Regions from separate parts of the Cupriavidus sp. genome, predicted to be linked through region 2. Evidence: predicted binding sites of a transcription regulator. Region 2 holds the regulator's gene; each other region holds the start of a gene.

The links. The regulator sigma-54, encoded in region 2, starts transcription at its own class of promoters, with help from an activator protein. The targets are predictions, from matches to a motif close to TGGCANGNAANCTGCTTT.
Region 1: a site for sigma-54 is predicted at 3,544-3,561, ahead of ACO550_RS15460 (formate/nitrite transporter family protein). Genes of this name have one in related genera too.
Region 3: a site for sigma-54 is predicted at 3,195-3,212, ahead of ACO550_RS28840 (ATP-NAD kinase family protein). Genes of this name have one in related genera too.

The regions. Positions count from the first base shown of each region.
Region 1 covers NZ_DBHKYV010000010.1:140,400-145,599, forward strand. Annotated here, with positions in the region: gene ACO550_RS15445 (tripartite tricarboxylate transporter permease) at 1-30, opposite strand, end outside; gene ACO550_RS15450 (tripartite tricarboxylate transporter TctB family protein) at 36-518, opposite strand; gene ACO550_RS15455 (bifunctional protein-serine/threonine kinase/phosphatase) at 863-2,599, opposite strand; gene ACO550_RS15460 (formate/nitrite transporter family protein) at 2,612-3,424, opposite strand; gene ACO550_RS15465 (nitrate- and nitrite sensing domain-containing protein) at 3,645-4,988, opposite strand; gene ACO550_RS15470 (efflux transporter outer membrane subunit) at 5,041-5,200, opposite strand, start outside.
Region 2 covers NZ_DBHKYV010000001.1:273,504-278,703, reverse strand. Annotated here, with positions in the region: gene ACO550_RS01270 (PTS sugar transporter subunit IIA) at 1-62, opposite strand, end outside; gene hpf (ribosome hibernation-promoting factor, HPF/YfiA family) at 540-893, opposite strand; gene ACO550_RS01260 (RNA polymerase factor sigma-54) at 944-2,425, opposite strand; gene lptB (LPS export ABC transporter ATP-binding protein) at 2,570-3,370, opposite strand; gene lptA (lipopolysaccharide transport periplasmic protein LptA) at 3,396-4,040, opposite strand; gene lptC (LPS export ABC transporter periplasmic protein LptC) at 4,098-4,724, opposite strand; gene ACO550_RS01240 (KpsF/GutQ family sugar-phosphate isomerase) at 4,728-5,200, opposite strand, start outside.
Region 3 covers NZ_DBHKYV010000032.1:51,975-57,174, forward strand. Annotated here, with positions in the region: gene ACO550_RS28825 (acetoin dehydrogenase dihydrolipoyllysine-residue acetyltransferase subunit) at 1-14, opposite strand, end outside; gene ACO550_RS28830 (pyruvate dehydrogenase complex E1 component subunit beta) at 14-1,030, opposite strand; gene ACO550_RS28835 (thiamine pyrophosphate-dependent enzyme) at 1,058-2,056, opposite strand; gene ACO550_RS28840 (ATP-NAD kinase family protein) at 2,101-3,150, opposite strand; gene ACO550_RS28845 (sigma 54-interacting transcriptional regulator) at 3,362-5,200, opposite strand, start outside.

The DNA.
Region 1 (5,200 bases), on a different contig from region 2:
CCAGAGATCATGCAAGGCACTTGAAACCATGATACTTACGCTCCCCAGGCAAACAGCGGCAACTGCAACTGCAGCAACCACGAGAACACCACTGCCGCGATCACGCACATCGCAATTGCCAGGCAAATTGCCTGCTTGATGCTGTTGCTGCGGTCACCAAGTGCCGAAATGAAAACGATGGCGAAGGTAGCGGGGATCATGCCGCCGTACTTGCCGAACAGAAGGAATGAGAGCGTGCCCAGCACGATGCAGACCGTGCCACGCAGGTCGGGCGCTTTATGGCTGTGTCCGTGGCCTGCCGATGGCGGTTGCGCCGCCGGTTCGCCACGCGCGGAAACAGCAATCAGCACCCCCACGAAGGCCAGCAACGCACCAACGGAAACCGGAAAGAAGCCCGGCCCCATATGGCTGAGGGTGCCGGTGTGGTACTGCAGGCCCGCCGCCACCGCGGCCAACCCGACCAGCACCATCAGCGCGCCGCCGTAGTAGTCTTTCTTGAAACGGTGAGTCTGGCTCATTGGTCAGTCCTCCCGTGGCGATGCAGCGCAGGCTGCGATGCGGCACGATGCGCCATCCACTGGCAAGTGCCTGTACGTCGATCAAACATCGGTGTCTCCTCCGTTGCCCCGCACTATCGGGTCAGAGGGACTCTACAAACGACGTCTTCCAAGGGCCTTTCATGCGCCTTGCATTTTCCTTACGTTTTACATCACGTTGTGATGCATTGGATTCTGCAGCGGAAAAACCGGGGGAAATCCCTGAAAAGACAGACAAGATCCCTTGCGCCTGCATGTCTGATGCATTCAGACACAATCCACCCGCTCATTCACGCGGCCATCCACGCTTGAGGGATGCGCGCGTGCTACACGCCCATCACACGCAGTCCAAGCAGTACAACCACCGAAATGCCGAGCAGCAGAACCAGCGCCTGCCAGAAGCGCAGCGGGTTGCGTTCCAGTAGCGGCGGCGTCTGGCGCTGCCAGAACGCCTGGTCCGGCCGGCGCAGCGCCTCGACGAACTCCGACAAGGCCTCGTGCCGCTGGGCGGGATTGGGATGCAAGGCCTTGCGCAATGCATCATCGACCCATGCCGGCAGTTCGGGGCGTCGCTCGCGCAGCGGCACATAGCGCAGGCGCCGCAGGTCGGCGCGGTCGCGCACCTGGGTCACCTGCAATCCGTACGGCAGCTTCCCCGTCAGCATCTGGTATGCCAGCGTTGCCAGCGAATACAGGTCTGACGCCGCGCTGCCACCGTCCCCGACGAAATACTCGGGCGCGGCGTATTGCAAGGTGCCCACTGGCGCGCTGGCCCGCGCATCGCGCGTGCCTTCGGCGAGTCCCGCCACGTGGACGGTTCCGAAGTCCATGATCTTGACGGTTCCCGACCGGTCGATCATCACGTTCTCGGGCCGCAGGTCCTGATGCAGCATCTCGCGCCGGTGGAACGCCTGCAGCCCGCTCGCCAGTTGCGCCACGATCACGCGTACGGCATCGAGGTCCGGCAATGGATGATCGATCATCCATTGCGCGAGCGTCTGCCCCTCCACGTACTCCATCGCCACGAACAGATGACTGCGCGGACGCTCGACCTCATAGGGCCGGAGTACGTGCTGGTTGTCGATGCGACGGGCTACCCATTCTTCAAGCAGGAAACCATCGAGGTGCGCGGCATCATGGTGGCGGTCAACCGCCGGCGTCTTCAGCACCACGAACCGTCCGTTGCTGTCGTCGACCGCCAGGTGCACATGGCTGCGCGCACTGGCATGCAGTTCCCTGACCACCGTATAGCCTTCGAAGCGCATGCGCGGCACCAGCGGCGGCGGCAGCGCGAGTTGCGCCGCTTGTGCGAGCGTGCGCTGTGCATCGGGGGCCGGCAGCCCGTCGACCCGCGCGATCTGCAGCGTCGCGTTGTCAGGGCTGCCACGCTCCAGCGCGGTCTGCACCAGCGCTTGCGCGGCGCGGTTCAGGTCGCCGTCGCAAGCGGCCAGCGCATGGTGGACATCGCCGGCTTCCAGGTGCTCATAGGCACCATCGGTAGCCAGGAGGTAGACCTCGCCGGCTTCGACGCCCCAGGACCGATAGTCGATCTCGATGGACGACCCGGCTCCCAGCGCACGGCCCAGGTACGACTCCGACGCCGATACATGCACGCGATGATCGTCGGTCAGTTGTTCGAGTTTGTGGGGATGCAGCCGGTAGACACGCGCATCGCCAACGTGCAGCAGATGGGCTTCCCTGGCCTTGAAGATCAGCGCACTGAACGTGCAGACGTAGCCGCGGTCGCGGTCGAAGCGGGCGTCACTACGCCGGGTCTGCGCATACAGCCATGAGTTGGTCGCGGCCAGCACGCGCTGCGCCGCGCGCCGCACGGTCCAGGCGTCGGATGTGCAGTAATAGTCTTCCAGGAACGTCCGTACGGCCGCCGCGCTGGCCACCTGGCTTACCGCGCTGGTGCTGATGCCGTCGGCCAGCGCCAGCGCGATGCCCTTGTGGATGCGCTGCTGCCCGGCGGGCAGCGTCGCGCCATGGAAATCCTGGTTGACAGGTTTGCGGCCCGCCTCCGAGTGCTGGCCTATGCTGACATCGAGCCCGCCGCTCATGGCAGGACAGGATCAGCCCACCGCGCGCTTGGGCGCCGTCTTGTAGTGCGTGCTGTACAGCGTCGCGCCAACGAACGTCAGGCCGCCCACCACATTGCCCAGCACGGTCGGGATCTCGTTCCAGATCAGGTAGTCCATGATCGTGAAGTTGCCGCCCAGCATCAGGCCCGACGGGAACAGGAACATGTTCACGATCGAATGCTCGAAGCCCATGTAGAAGAACAGCATGATCGGCATCCACATGCCAATGACCTTGCCCGATACCGAGGTCGACATCATCGCGGCCACCACGCCCGTGGATACCATCCAGTTGCACATCACGGCGCGGATGAACAGCGTCAGCATGCCCGCCGCGCCGTGCGCCGCGTAGCCAACCGTGCGGCCTTCACCAATATGGCCGATCTTTTGCCCAACGATATTGGGCGCCTCGGAAAAGCCGAAGGTGAAGATGATGGCCATGAAGAGTGCCACGGTGATGGCGCCGGCGAAGTTGCCGCAGAAAACCAGGCCCCAGTTGCGCATCACGCCGCCCCAGGTGGCGCCCGGGCGCCGGTCCATCACGGCCAGCGGCGCCAGGGTGAACACGCCGGTCAGCAGGTCGAAGCCCAGCAGGTACAGCATGCAGAAGCCCACCGGGAACAGCAGCGCGCCGACCAGCGCATTGCCGGTGTTCACGGTGATGGTCACGGCGAATGCCGCGGATAGCGCAAGAATGGCACCAGCCATATACGAGCGGATCAGCGTGTCGCGCGTCGACATCAGCAGCTTCGACTCTCCGGCATCGACCATCTTGGTCACGAACTCGGCAGGGGCGAGATAGGCCATGGGGAAGGTTCCTCAATGTTTTCTTCGTTGGACGGACGAAAAAAAACGACGTCGTTCCCTGCGCGGCACAAACGGGCATGCCGCACGGGGAGGACGTCGTTATCCTGGTTCCTGATCTTCTCGCACGATCCATGCCCGAGGTCTGGCCGCCCTCGCCACGCCGCCCGCCCCTTTCACGGTGCAAATCAAGCCCGCTTTTGGTGCAAAGCACAATACGCAGTCAATCCTGGTGCGATGGTCCCGGCGCTGGCGCTGCAATCTCGGGCAACGCCAGCGTGGCTTCAGCGATATCGATGAGGCGGCGATTGTTGTCCATCGCGGCTTTCTGCAAGACGCGGAACGCGGCTTCCTCGCCAAGTCCGGTACGCGCCATCAGCGCGTTCTTGGCGCGCTCGATGACCTTGCGCTCGGCCAACGCGCGCCGCGCGGCATCGAGTTCCACCTCGGTGCGGGCCAGGCGCGTCGATTGCTGCTCCAGCAAGCCCTTCAGCGATGACACCGTGGCGGCGTCGACACTGCCTGGCGCATTCGAACCGTCGGGCATGCCGGGCAATACCGGCGCTGCGTCCGGGTGCCCCTCGGCATCGAAGAACCGTTCGACCGCATGGGTATGCGGGGGCGGATTGTCCAGCAAGCGACGCAACAGCCCCGCGGAATCCTGCAGGTCCGCCTGCGACGATGCGATTTCCGCCTCGCAGGCCGCTCGCAAGCTTTTGACGAGTTGCATCTGTAGCGTCCACATACCGGCAATCACCTTGCTGCAGACCTCGAACCATGTTTCGCTGGACTCGGTATCGAGCGCGCCGCCGGGCTGCGCGGTCAGCAAGGTGCGACGCATCTGCTCCAGGGCAACTACGTCTTCGCTGAGCGCCTGACGTCGCCACGCAGCAAGCAGCGGAGCGTCGGCAAACTTCTCGAGCACCTGGAAACTGCGCTTCTGCGCGTCGACCAGATGCAGTACACGCTGCTGCTGGATTTCCGTGCAGCCGCCCGACGCAAACATCTGGGCGCCCACCGCCCGCTCCTGACCGGCGGCTTCCTTGCCTTGCACCAGGTATACAAATGCCACCAGCGGCCGCGAGATGCCCGGATACATGGCTACGTCGGCCAGATGGAAGATCAGTTCCAGCAGCGCCGCGATCAGGCGACTGAACGCGGCCACGGCCTCATACGCGGTGGTCTGGCAAAGTCCGATGCTGGCCCGCAGTGCCGTGAGCGTGGCCAGGTCCAACTGCACCCAGGCCATCAGTGACACCATGGCGGCACTGCCTTTCTGCCCCGGCTCCAGTTGCCTGGCAAAGCTCTCGCCAAGGTGCAACTCGATGCGCATGGCCTCGGCCATGGCCGACTCGCGCTCCGCGGCAAGCCGCTGGCCGTGCGACGCAAGGAAAGCGCTGCTCGCACCCCGCTCACGCTGCAACGCGTGAATCAACTGGCCGATCAGATCCGCCAGTTCCACGCGGCTGGCCATCAGGCGCACGGCCTCGATTTCGAGTTGCTTGGCGTGGAGAACGAGTTGCGAGGCGGACAGGGACATCGTGGACAGGAAATGCGGGGGATGCATCTTTCCTGCAATCTTTGTGCCATGGTCGGCATGCCACTGGGATACTTAAAGACTAGACCCCGTCGGCGCCGCCGCCCAGTACGCGGTATAGCGTCACCAGGTTGTCCTGCCACGTCAGCCGCAGCGTGACCAGGTCTTGCTGGGCGGCGTACAGCGACCGTTGTGCCACCAGCACGTTGAGGTAACTGTCCACTCCCTTGCGATAGCGCGCC
Region 2 (5,200 bases):
CTGGTGACGGTGACGTCGAGGTGGATGTTGCCGGGTGGCAGCAGTTTGGCCAAACGATTCATGGGCGATGCACGAGAAGTCTGAGTGGCAAGCCGGCGCGCATGGACCAGCCCGCCGAGTTGGGGCAAACAGGATATTGAGTGCTATGAAGACGCCCGCATTGGAGCGTCCGGCCATTATAGAGCAGGGCTGCCATGCACTTGTGCATTGCAGCGCCGGCGCCGCGGGTGGTGCCGCGAACTTGCCGACCGGTGTGCCCACCCGGAGTCGCCGCCGGCATCGTACGGTCGTTTGCCGCACGGTATGCCAGGCCGGTACATCGGGACCGTTCTGCCTGTGGTTTTGTATGGCGCAGCATACACCGAGCGGCGCGCCTTGCGAACACCCCCGGCCAAATCTAATCGCGGCGAGCGTGGCGTCAAGGTAACGAGCCGCGTGGTGGCTGCCCGGCACCGGAGCATCAAAAAAGCCGCGCAAATGCGCGGCTTTATCTCTTCTTATCGATCCTCTCAGGGAGCAACCTTCAATGGGTTGCCGCCTTATTGTTGCTGTAGCTGCTCAGCGGCCATCTGATACTTGACCGCTTCCCGGTCGTGCCCTTGCACGCGGTCCTTGTAGCGGATCACTTGCCGGTCGAGCTTGTCGACCAGAGAGTCGATCGCCGCATACAGGTCTTCATGATGCGCTTCGACGAAGATGTCCTTGCCCTTGAGATGCAGATTGATTTCCGCGTACTGACGCCGGTCCTTTTCCTTGTGGTTGTCGACAGATAGCAGCACGCTCACGCCAATGACCTGATCGAAATGCCTGACAATCCTCTCCAGTTTCGTTTCCACATACTCACGCAGCGGCGGCGTGATGTCGAGGTGGTGTCCACTGATCTTGAAGTTCATAGCGCTTCTCCTTCTGAAAGAGCCGCACCAGGCAGGCGGTTGCGGCTCGGCTACAAAGACTTGCGGAGATTGACTGCGGGGATTTTCAGCGCTTCGCGGTATTTGGCCACCGTGCGGCGTGCGACCACAAAGCCCTGTTCGCCCAGCAATTCGGCGATGCGGCTGTCGGAAAGGGGATTCCTGGGGTCTTCGGCTCCTATCAGTTGCTTGATCAGCGCGCGGATCGCCGTGGATGAGGCCGCGCCGCCCGTCTCCGTGGAGACGTGGCTACCAAAGAAGTACTTCAGTTCGAAAGTACCCATTGGCGTGGCCATGTATTTGTTCGTGGTCACCCGGGAAATGGTCGACTCATGTAAACCGAGTGTATCGGCTATTTCCCGCAAAACCAAGGGGCGCATTGCTATTTCCCCGTGCGAAAAAAAGTTCTTCTGACGTTCGACAATTGCCTGCGCCACACGCAGGATCGTGTCGAAACGCTGCTGAATGTTCTTGATGAGCCACCGCGCTTCCTGCAGCTTCTGCTGCAGTCCTGCGGCACCCGCTTCTCCTTTTGCACCGCGCAAAATCTGCGCGTACATGTCGTTGATGCGCAGGCGTGGCATCACGTCCGGATTGAGTTGCGCAATCCAGCCGCTACCGCTCTTGCGCACGAACACATCCGGCACCACGAAATCTGCTTCCGGACGGCTATACGCATGTCCTGGATACGGTGCCAGCGAGCGGATCAGATCATGCGCCGCCTTTAATGCTATTTCGTCAACCTGAAGCGCTTTCTTGAGCCGCGTGTAATCGCGCACGGCAAGCAGTTCCAGATGATGATTGACGATCGACAATGCCAGTTCGCGCTGCGGATGCTTGAGTCGTCGCAGTTGCAGGCTCAGGCATTCCGCGGCATTGCGTGCGCCCACGCCGGGCGGATCAAAGCTCTGCAGCAGCGTCAGGATCGCCTGCACTTCATCGACTTCGAACTCGAGTTCTTCCGGGAGTTCCGTGCAGATTTCCTCGAGTGACGCCCCGAGGTATCCGTCGTCGTCGAGCGATTCGATCAGGAAGATCGCCAGGCCCTTGTCGCGCGTGGAAATCTTCAGCGGCGTGAGCTGCTCCATCAGGAACTCGCGCAGCGTGGGATCGGCATCGCGCAACTGCATCGGCGTCTTCTCGTCCTCGTCGCCTTGCGGGCGGCGCGCGAAATCGTCGAGGCTCCAGTCGTTGCCATAGTCCTCGGTGCCGGAATCGCCAAAGCTGTCCTCGTCGCCGCCGGCGGCGCCTTCGGCACGATCCTCGCCATTGGACTGCGGTTCGGCGGGCGCCGGGGCCGGCGCGGTCTGCAGGTTCACCGAACCGTCCGCCGCCACGCGCAGCGGGCTCTCGATCCAGTCGTTCTCGCGTTCGAGCAGCGGGTTTTCCGTCAGCGCCTGCTCCACTTCCTGCTGCAACTCCAGCGTGGAGAGCTGCAACAACCGGATCGATTGCTGCAGTTGCGGCGTCAGGGCCAGATGCTGGGAAAGTCGGAGCTGAAGCGATGGTTTCATGCGACCTATTCTATGCGCATCTTTCCGTTGTTGGAACGGAAATTGCTATCGCAATCAGCTATCGCTGTGACGCCGTGATCGACAACGGCTAGTTGACGAATCGCACGGTTCGGCGCATGTCCCGTAGGACATCGCCATCAGGCGTTACATGCGGAAATTCTCGCCCAGGTAGACGCGTCGCACGGATTCGTTGGCGATGATTTCCTCGGGCTGGCCGGCAGCCAGCACGGTGCCTTCGCTGATGATGTAGGCGTGGTCGCAGATGCCCAGCGTCTCGCGCACGTTGTGGTCGGTGATCAGCACGCCGATATTGCGTGCCTTCAGGAAACTGACGATGCGCTGGATTTCACCCACCGCAATCGGGTCCACGCCGGCGAACGGTTCGTCCAGCAGGATAAAACGCGGCGACGAGGCCAGCGCGCGCGCAATTTCCACGCGGCGGCGCTCGCCTCCGGACAGCGACAGTGCCGGGTTGTTGCGCAAGTGGGCGATCTGCAGGTCGTCGAGCAGGGAGTCGAGCCGGCGATCGATCTCGGCCTTTGGCAACGACTTGCCTTTTTCCACCTGCAGTTCCAGCACCGCGCGGATGTTCTCTTCGACATTGAGCTTGCGGAATACCGAAGCTTCCTGCGGCAGGTACGACAGCCCCATGCGGGCGCGTTCATGAATGGCCAGCCCGCTGATGTGCTGGTCGTCGAGCACGATATCGCCTTCGTCGAGCGCCACCAGGCCCACGATCATGTAGAACGAGGTGGTCTTGCCGGCGCCGTTCGGACCCAGCAGGCCCACCACCTCGCCGCTCTTCACGTCGAGCGACACATCCTTGACCACCGTGCGGGTGCCGTAGCGCTTCTTCAGGTGTCGCACGACCAGCGTGCTGCTGTCGGCGCGGACGGCGGACGCGGGGGACGAGGCGGAGGCTGCGAGCGTGGCGGAATCGTTCATCGGGGACTGGCTGGGAGTAAGGCGTTCAGGGCTTGGCGGGCGTGGTGGATGGCTTGAGGTCCAGCGGCGCGCCTGCGGCGGCTGGTGCGCTGGCATCGGCGCGCGGCGACAGCACGGCGCGCACGCGGCCGGACGAGTTGCCCCCCGTGGTGTTGCTGTCGCCGCCGGTGGCCGTGTAGAACTCGTTGCGGCTGTCGTAGGTGATCAAGGCACCGCGGATCTCGTCGATGATCTTTGCACCGACGCCGGAGACGCGCGCCGCACGGGCGTGGCCAATCAGCTTGTTGATCTCGGACTTCCCGTCGTATTCGATACGGTCGCCCCAGCCGTCGATGTATTCATCCACGCCGTCGCGCTTCTGGCGGATATAGGCCTGGCGGCCCGGCTTGGCCGTGGCGATGGCGTACTGGTAGCCCTCGGGGTCGGTGCGCAGTTCGGCCGCATCGGACTTCAGCACCATCGTGCCCTTGGTCAGCACCACGTTGCCGGTGAGGTTATAGATCTGCTTGACGTCATCGTAGCTGGCGTTGTCGGCCTCCAGCACCAGCGGCTTGCCCTGGTCGGCGCGCTCGGCAAACGCCGGCGCGGCCAGCGTCAGGCCAAGGGCGGCGGCGGCCAGAAGGGCGGGCGCGATGCGGCGACAGGACAATGTCGTCAGGGATGCGGTCATGTTAGGCGAGTGGTGAGGTAAGGACTGCGGCCTGGGCGATGCTGCCTGCCCGGCGGATTATTGGGTCTTGGGCTGTCCCGGCGAGTTCATGATGATGGTGCCCCGCACGTTGCCCAGCAATTGTACTTCGCGGGTGACGTTGTTGAAGATCAGGCCATTGGCCGTCATCACCGACGGACCGCGCGTGAGTTGCACCGGCTTGTCGGTCTTGACGATGTCGTCGTTGACCAGAAGCTGGAAGTATTGCGACGCCGCGGTCATGCGCGGGTCCTTCGACACATCCGCTCCGGCCTGGCGCACGATGAACGCGTTGCCGTAGAGATCGATCACCGAGCCTTCGGCGTTCATCACACCCCGGTTGGCATTGGCCGTCACGGGCGGGCGGTCCGGCTCGTAGGCGCGCATCGCCGGCGTGGTCACGTCGTAGGTCTGGTCGTCTTCGTAATGGACCATCTTCACGCCAGTGAAACGCATCTTGGTGGAGCCATCCTCGGCCAGTTCGGTGGCCGAGAAACGCTCCATCCAGTAGTCTGGCTCGTGGCGCTTGGCGCTCGACTTCTCGGCATCCTCGCGCGGCGAGTTCAACTGCACCAGCCAGAACGTGCTGCCGGCGACGATCGCCATCAGCAGCAGCGGCAGCAGCCGCATGATCAGGCCGGTGAGTCTGGACAGGAAGTCGGGCATCGTTCAGATGACCTTGGCGCGGGTCAGGTCATGGATGTGCAACGCGCCCGCCAGGCGACCGTCGTCATCGACGACCAGCAACTGGTTGATACGGTTGGCTTCCATGATTTCAACGGCTTCCACGGCCAGATGGTCCTGGTGCACCGTACGCGGGTTGCGATGCATGACATCACCGATCGGTACCGTCTTCCAGTCGCGCGGCGTTTCCAGCAGGCGGCGCAGGTCGCCGTCGGTGAACACGCCCACGGCCTTGCCGTCGGGGTCCACCACGGCGGTCATGGCCATGCCCTTGCGCGTGATTTCCATCAGCGCCTGGGCCAGCGGCGTGTTTTCACGAACTTCCGGCACGGCATTGCCGGTGCGCATCACGTCGCGCACATGGGTCAGCAGCTTGCGGCCCAGTGCGCCACCCGGATGCGAGCGGGCAAAGTCTTCCTCGCCAAAACCGCGGGCGTCGAGCACGGCCACCGCCAGGG
Region 3 (5,200 bases), on a different contig from region 2:
ATTGCTGCGGCCATCAGTGCTTGCCTCCCTTCATGGTCTTGCGAGCGGCTTCCACGATGCGCGCGGCGCCTGGGATATACAGATCTTCCAGCGTCGGAGAAAACGGCACTGGCGTATGCGGCGGGCAGACCATCTCGATGCCGGCCTTGAGCGCACCAAACGCCTGCTGCGCGGTCTGCGCGGCGATGTCGGTGGCAATATTGCAGCGCGGGCTGGCCTCATCCACAACCACGAGTCGCCCGGTGTTCTCGACCGATTCGAGCACGGTATCCATGTCCAGCGGCGACAGCGTGCGCAGGTCGATCACCTCCGCCTCGATCCCGTCCTTGGCCAGCGTTGCCGCCGCCTCCAGCGCGCGATGCACCATCAGGCCATAGGCCACGATGGTCACGTCCTTGCCGTCGCGCGCGATATTCGCTTCGCCGAACGGAATCGCATAGGCGCCTTCCGGAACGTCGCCTTCCAAGCCATACAGGTTCTTGTGCTCGCAGAAAATAACCGGATCGTTGTCGCGAATTGCCTGGATCAACAAGCCCTTGGTGTCATAAGGCGTGGACGGGCAGACCACCTTGAGCCCGGGGATATGCGTGAACAGCGGCGTCAGCATCTGGCTATGCTGCGCGGCCGCCCGGAACCCCGCGCCGACCATGGCGCGGATGACCACCGGTGTCTCGGCCTTGCCGCCAAACATGTAGCGGAACTTGGCGGCCTGGTTGAAGATCTGGTCGAAGCACACGCCCATGAAGTCGATGAACATCAGTTCGGCAATCGGTCGCATGCCGCACGCTGCCGCGCCGATTGCGGCGCCCACATAAGCCGATTCGGACAATGGCGTATCGAGCAGGCGGTCGCCGTGCTTCGCGTAGAGCCCCTTGGTCACGCCGAGCACACCGCCCCAGGCGTCTTTCTCGCCGTCGGCACCGGCGCCACCAACAATGTCTTCGCCGAGCATGATCACACTCGGATCACGCGTCATTTCCTGGTCGATCGCTTCGTTGATCGCCATCTTCATACTGAGTTTGCGGGCCATGATGACTGTCTCCTGTCGGGAATCGTTTTAGTAGCTCACATAGACATCGGTCAGCAGGTCTTCCGGGCCCGGCAATGGTGCGGCCTTGGCCTCCTGCACCGCGTGGTCGATCAGCGTGGCCACTTCGCGGTCGATCGCGTCGAACTCCTCGCGTGAAACCACTCCGGCCTGGGTCACGGTGCGCGTAAACAGCTTCAGGCAGTCCTTGTTGGCACGGATATCGTCGAGTTCGCCCGCTGCGCGATAGGTCTGCGCATCGCCCTCGAAATGGCCGTAGAAACGGATCATCTTGCATTCGAGCAGCGATGGACCGCCGCCTTCGCGCGCGCGGCGAATCACCTCGCCCGCCGCCTCGTGTACCGCGAAGAAATCGGTGCCATCGACCGTGACCCCGGGTATGCCGAAGCCCGCTGCACGGTCCACATAGCTGTCGACGGCAGTGCCATAGTCGCGCGAAGTCGATTCCGCGTAGCCGTTGTTCTCGATCACGAAAATCACCGGCAGGTTCCACACGGCGGCCAGGTTCAGGCTTTCGAGGAACGTGCCCTGGTTGGACGCGCCGTCGCCGCAGAACGTAATGCCGACCTCACCCTTGCCGCGGAACTTGGCGGCCAGCGCCGCGCCGCAGATCAACGGGGCACCGGCGCCCAGGATGCCGTTGGCACCCATCATGCCCTTGGACAGGTCGGCAATATGCATCGATCCACCTTTGCCATTGCACGAACCACCCTTCTTGCCGTAGATCTCCTTCATCATCGCCACCGGGTCCACCCCCTTGGCAATGCAGTGGCCATGGCCACGGTGTGTGCTGGCGATACGGTCACCGTCGTTCAGGTGGTGCAGGATGCCAACGCCGGCTGCCTCTTCGCCGGCATACAGGTGTACGAAACCGGGAATGTCTCCACGCCCGAAATCCACATGCAATCGCTCCTCGAAATCACGGATCGTCCGCATCTTGCGGTACACGGACAGCAGGGTCTCCTTGTCCAGCGGCATCTGCGCTGACTGCGAAGAACTGGCACTCATGGTTGTCTCCTTTGGTGGTGGTACTGCGTGTAATGCAGTGGCGATCAATTCAGTGGAATGGCCGAGGTCTGGCGCATCAGGTGTTCGCGCGCCGCGTATCCCATGCAGGCAGCCACATCGATACTGCGGAATGCATGGTCATGCAGCGTGATGGTGACCTCGTCGTGGGGGCCGAATGCGAGCTCGCGTTCGCCGTCGAGCGCGACGATGCCGGTGCGTTGCCGCACCCGATGCGGCCGGGCATGGGCGATGCGGGTCCAGCCGGCAATCGGCACCGAGCAAAGCAGGCCCGGCGCAATCGGAGCACGCAGATCGAATACACCCTCGCCGGCAGGTGCCAGTTCGATGGCCAGTCCGCCGGGCTCGCGCCGGCCAATCGGCTCGATCAGGCCCGCGATGGCGGACAGGCCGATGGCCTGTGGATCTGCGTAGGCCACATACACCGCGGCAAGTGTGTCGGCCTTCCACAAGGCCCGGGCGCCGATAAACTGCTCATGCGCAATCACGGCGTCGACCAGCGCGATATCGCGCCGGAAGCCGCCATCGGCATTGCGAATCACGACGTCGAGCCGCTTGTTCGAAGCCAGCGCATGGCTGGCGGGCACCTGGCCCGTGGCGTAGAGACCGGCGGCAAGCCCGATGATGGTGGGCTCGCGCATTTCAGGAAAAGCGTTGTTGGTGCCGGTAGAGAGCCCGGCAATTGGCACCGGTCCGCATTCACGCACCACGGCGCGGTGCGTGCCGTCACCGCCCAGCACGATGATCACGGAGACACCGGCGTCCGCCATATGGCGTGCCGCGTGAAGCGTATCGTCCACGCGCGCGGTCACGGGCATGTCGATGAATTCCACCCGCGGCAGGCTCGCATCGGGCCCCTGGTGGCGGTCCAGATGGCGTGTCAGCATGACACGTAAGCCTTCGCGGTCCGGCATCATCATCACGCGGTCGATGCCGCAGCCGGCCAGCGCGGCCAGCAGCCGCAGCACGATGTTGACGCGGTCAGCCAGCTGCAGGCTGCCGGCGTTGGCAATCACACGGCGGATATCGCGCGCCGATACGGGATTGGCAATGATGCCGACCAATGGTGCCCCCATGGCCTGTCTCCTGTCGCGCTGCTTGCGCTTGTCGTGACAGGGTTATTGCAATGGGCATGCCAATGGCAAACACGCGGGCCAGCTGGGAAACCGCCAACAAATTCGAGTCCATCCGTGGCAAATCCGCGGGGAAACCCGCAGGTATTACGTCCGCTTACGCTGATGCGGTGTGACAGGTGTCACAGTACGGCTGTCCAACGCTGGACAACCGTCACGTCGATGATCCCGTATCCCCGCCATCGCGCCGGTTGGGCGACTGGATGCCATAGCGCTCCATGCGCCGGTACAGCGTCATGCGGCTGATGCCGATCTGGCGTGCCACCGCGCTCAGGTTCCAGCCCGACGCACGCAGGTACTGCATCAGCAGCATGCCTTCGGGAGGCAGCGCGTGCGCGTCGGCGTCGCCCGGAGGCGCGGCAAGCGCCTGCACGGGTTCGGGTGCGTGACCGGCAGTGCGAACATCGGCGTAACCGTCGGGCAGGTCCTCCGGCGCCACCACCCCGCCCTGGCAGATCGCGCAGGCGTACTCCAATACATTGCGCAGCTCGCGCAGATTGCCCGGCCAGTGATGCGCATGCAGGCAATGGCGCGCCGCATCGGACAGCGTGACACGCCGTTGACCGCCATCGGCGAGCATCGTGTCGATCAGCCAGTCCAGATCCTGCCGGTCCCGTAACGCCGGCAGTTCGAAGCGCGCGCCGTTCAGCCGGTAGTACAGGTCCTCGCGAAACTGGCCGGACTCGACCAGCTGGTCCAGCCGATGGTGGGTAGCGGAAATCACGCGCAGATTGACCGGCACCGGCCGCGTGGCGCCAATCGGCAACACCTCGCCTTCAGCCAGCACGCGCAGCAGCCGCGACTGCAAGTCGCGCGGCATGTCGCCGATTTCATCGAGGAACAGCGTGCCGCCATCGGCTTCCTGGATCAGGCCGCGCTTGCCGCGTGAGCCTGCCCCGGAAAAGCTGTTCGGCAAGTGTCCAAATAGTTCGCTTTCGATCAGCGTCTCTGGAATCGCCGCGCAATTGAACGCCACGAACGGATGGTCACGCCGCGCGCTGGCCCGGTGCAGGGCCTTGGCAAGGTACTCCTTGCCGCTGCCGGTTTCGCCATGGATCAGCAGGTTGATGCGCGAATCCACCAGGCGCATGGCGCGCTGCAATTGCTGCTGCATGGCCGGGTCGCCGCCGCTCAATGCCGCGAGCGGCTCGGGCAATGGCACGGTGGGCGCGGTGTCAGCGCGCGCATGCCAGCGCAACGCCGGCGGCATCACGCTCAGGTAAAGCAAACCGCCGCTACGGTGCAGCGCCACCAGCCGCTGCTCGCTGGGCCGCGAGTAAACATAGCGCCCAAGGTCTGCAAGCCGCGCGTCGAACAGTGCCTCGAACGACTGGCCAAGCACCGCCCGTCCCTGGCATTCACTTTCGAGCATGCGCCGGGCACGGTTGTTATAGCCAACGACATGCCCGGCATCGTCGAGCGCCAACAGGTATTCCGGGCTGACGTCGACGAACTCCGGGGCGACGTTGAGTTTCAGGATCCAGTCGCGGTGATGCACGCGCAGGAAGTTGGCATTCTCGATATGGGCCGCGTAGATGCGCACCATCTGCAGCGCCAGACCCTGGCTGGTCTTGGCGTCGGGCGACGTCAACGCGGAAATGTCCAGGATCGCGCTCAGGCTGCCATGCGTGTCGAACAGCGGCGCGGCGGTACAGGTCAGCGGAATGTGGGTGGCGTCGAAGTGATCGGCCTGGTGCACGGTCAGCGCCTCGCCAGTGACCAGTGCGGTACCCACCGCGCATGTACCCGCGCCGGCCTCGCTCCATTCCGACCCCAGGTACAGCCCCGCATGGCGCAGCGCGGTGTCGGTGTTGGCATCGCCGATATAGTCGACCGTCACGCCTTGCGCGTCGGTCAGCAATACCACATAGCCCAGGCCGGCAACCTGCCCGTACAGGGTTTCCAGACCATGCCGCGCTATGCGCGCGAAATCGTCAATCCGTTGCTGGTGCTCGCGCAGACGGGTCTGCGGCACGATGCGGGCTTCCTGCAT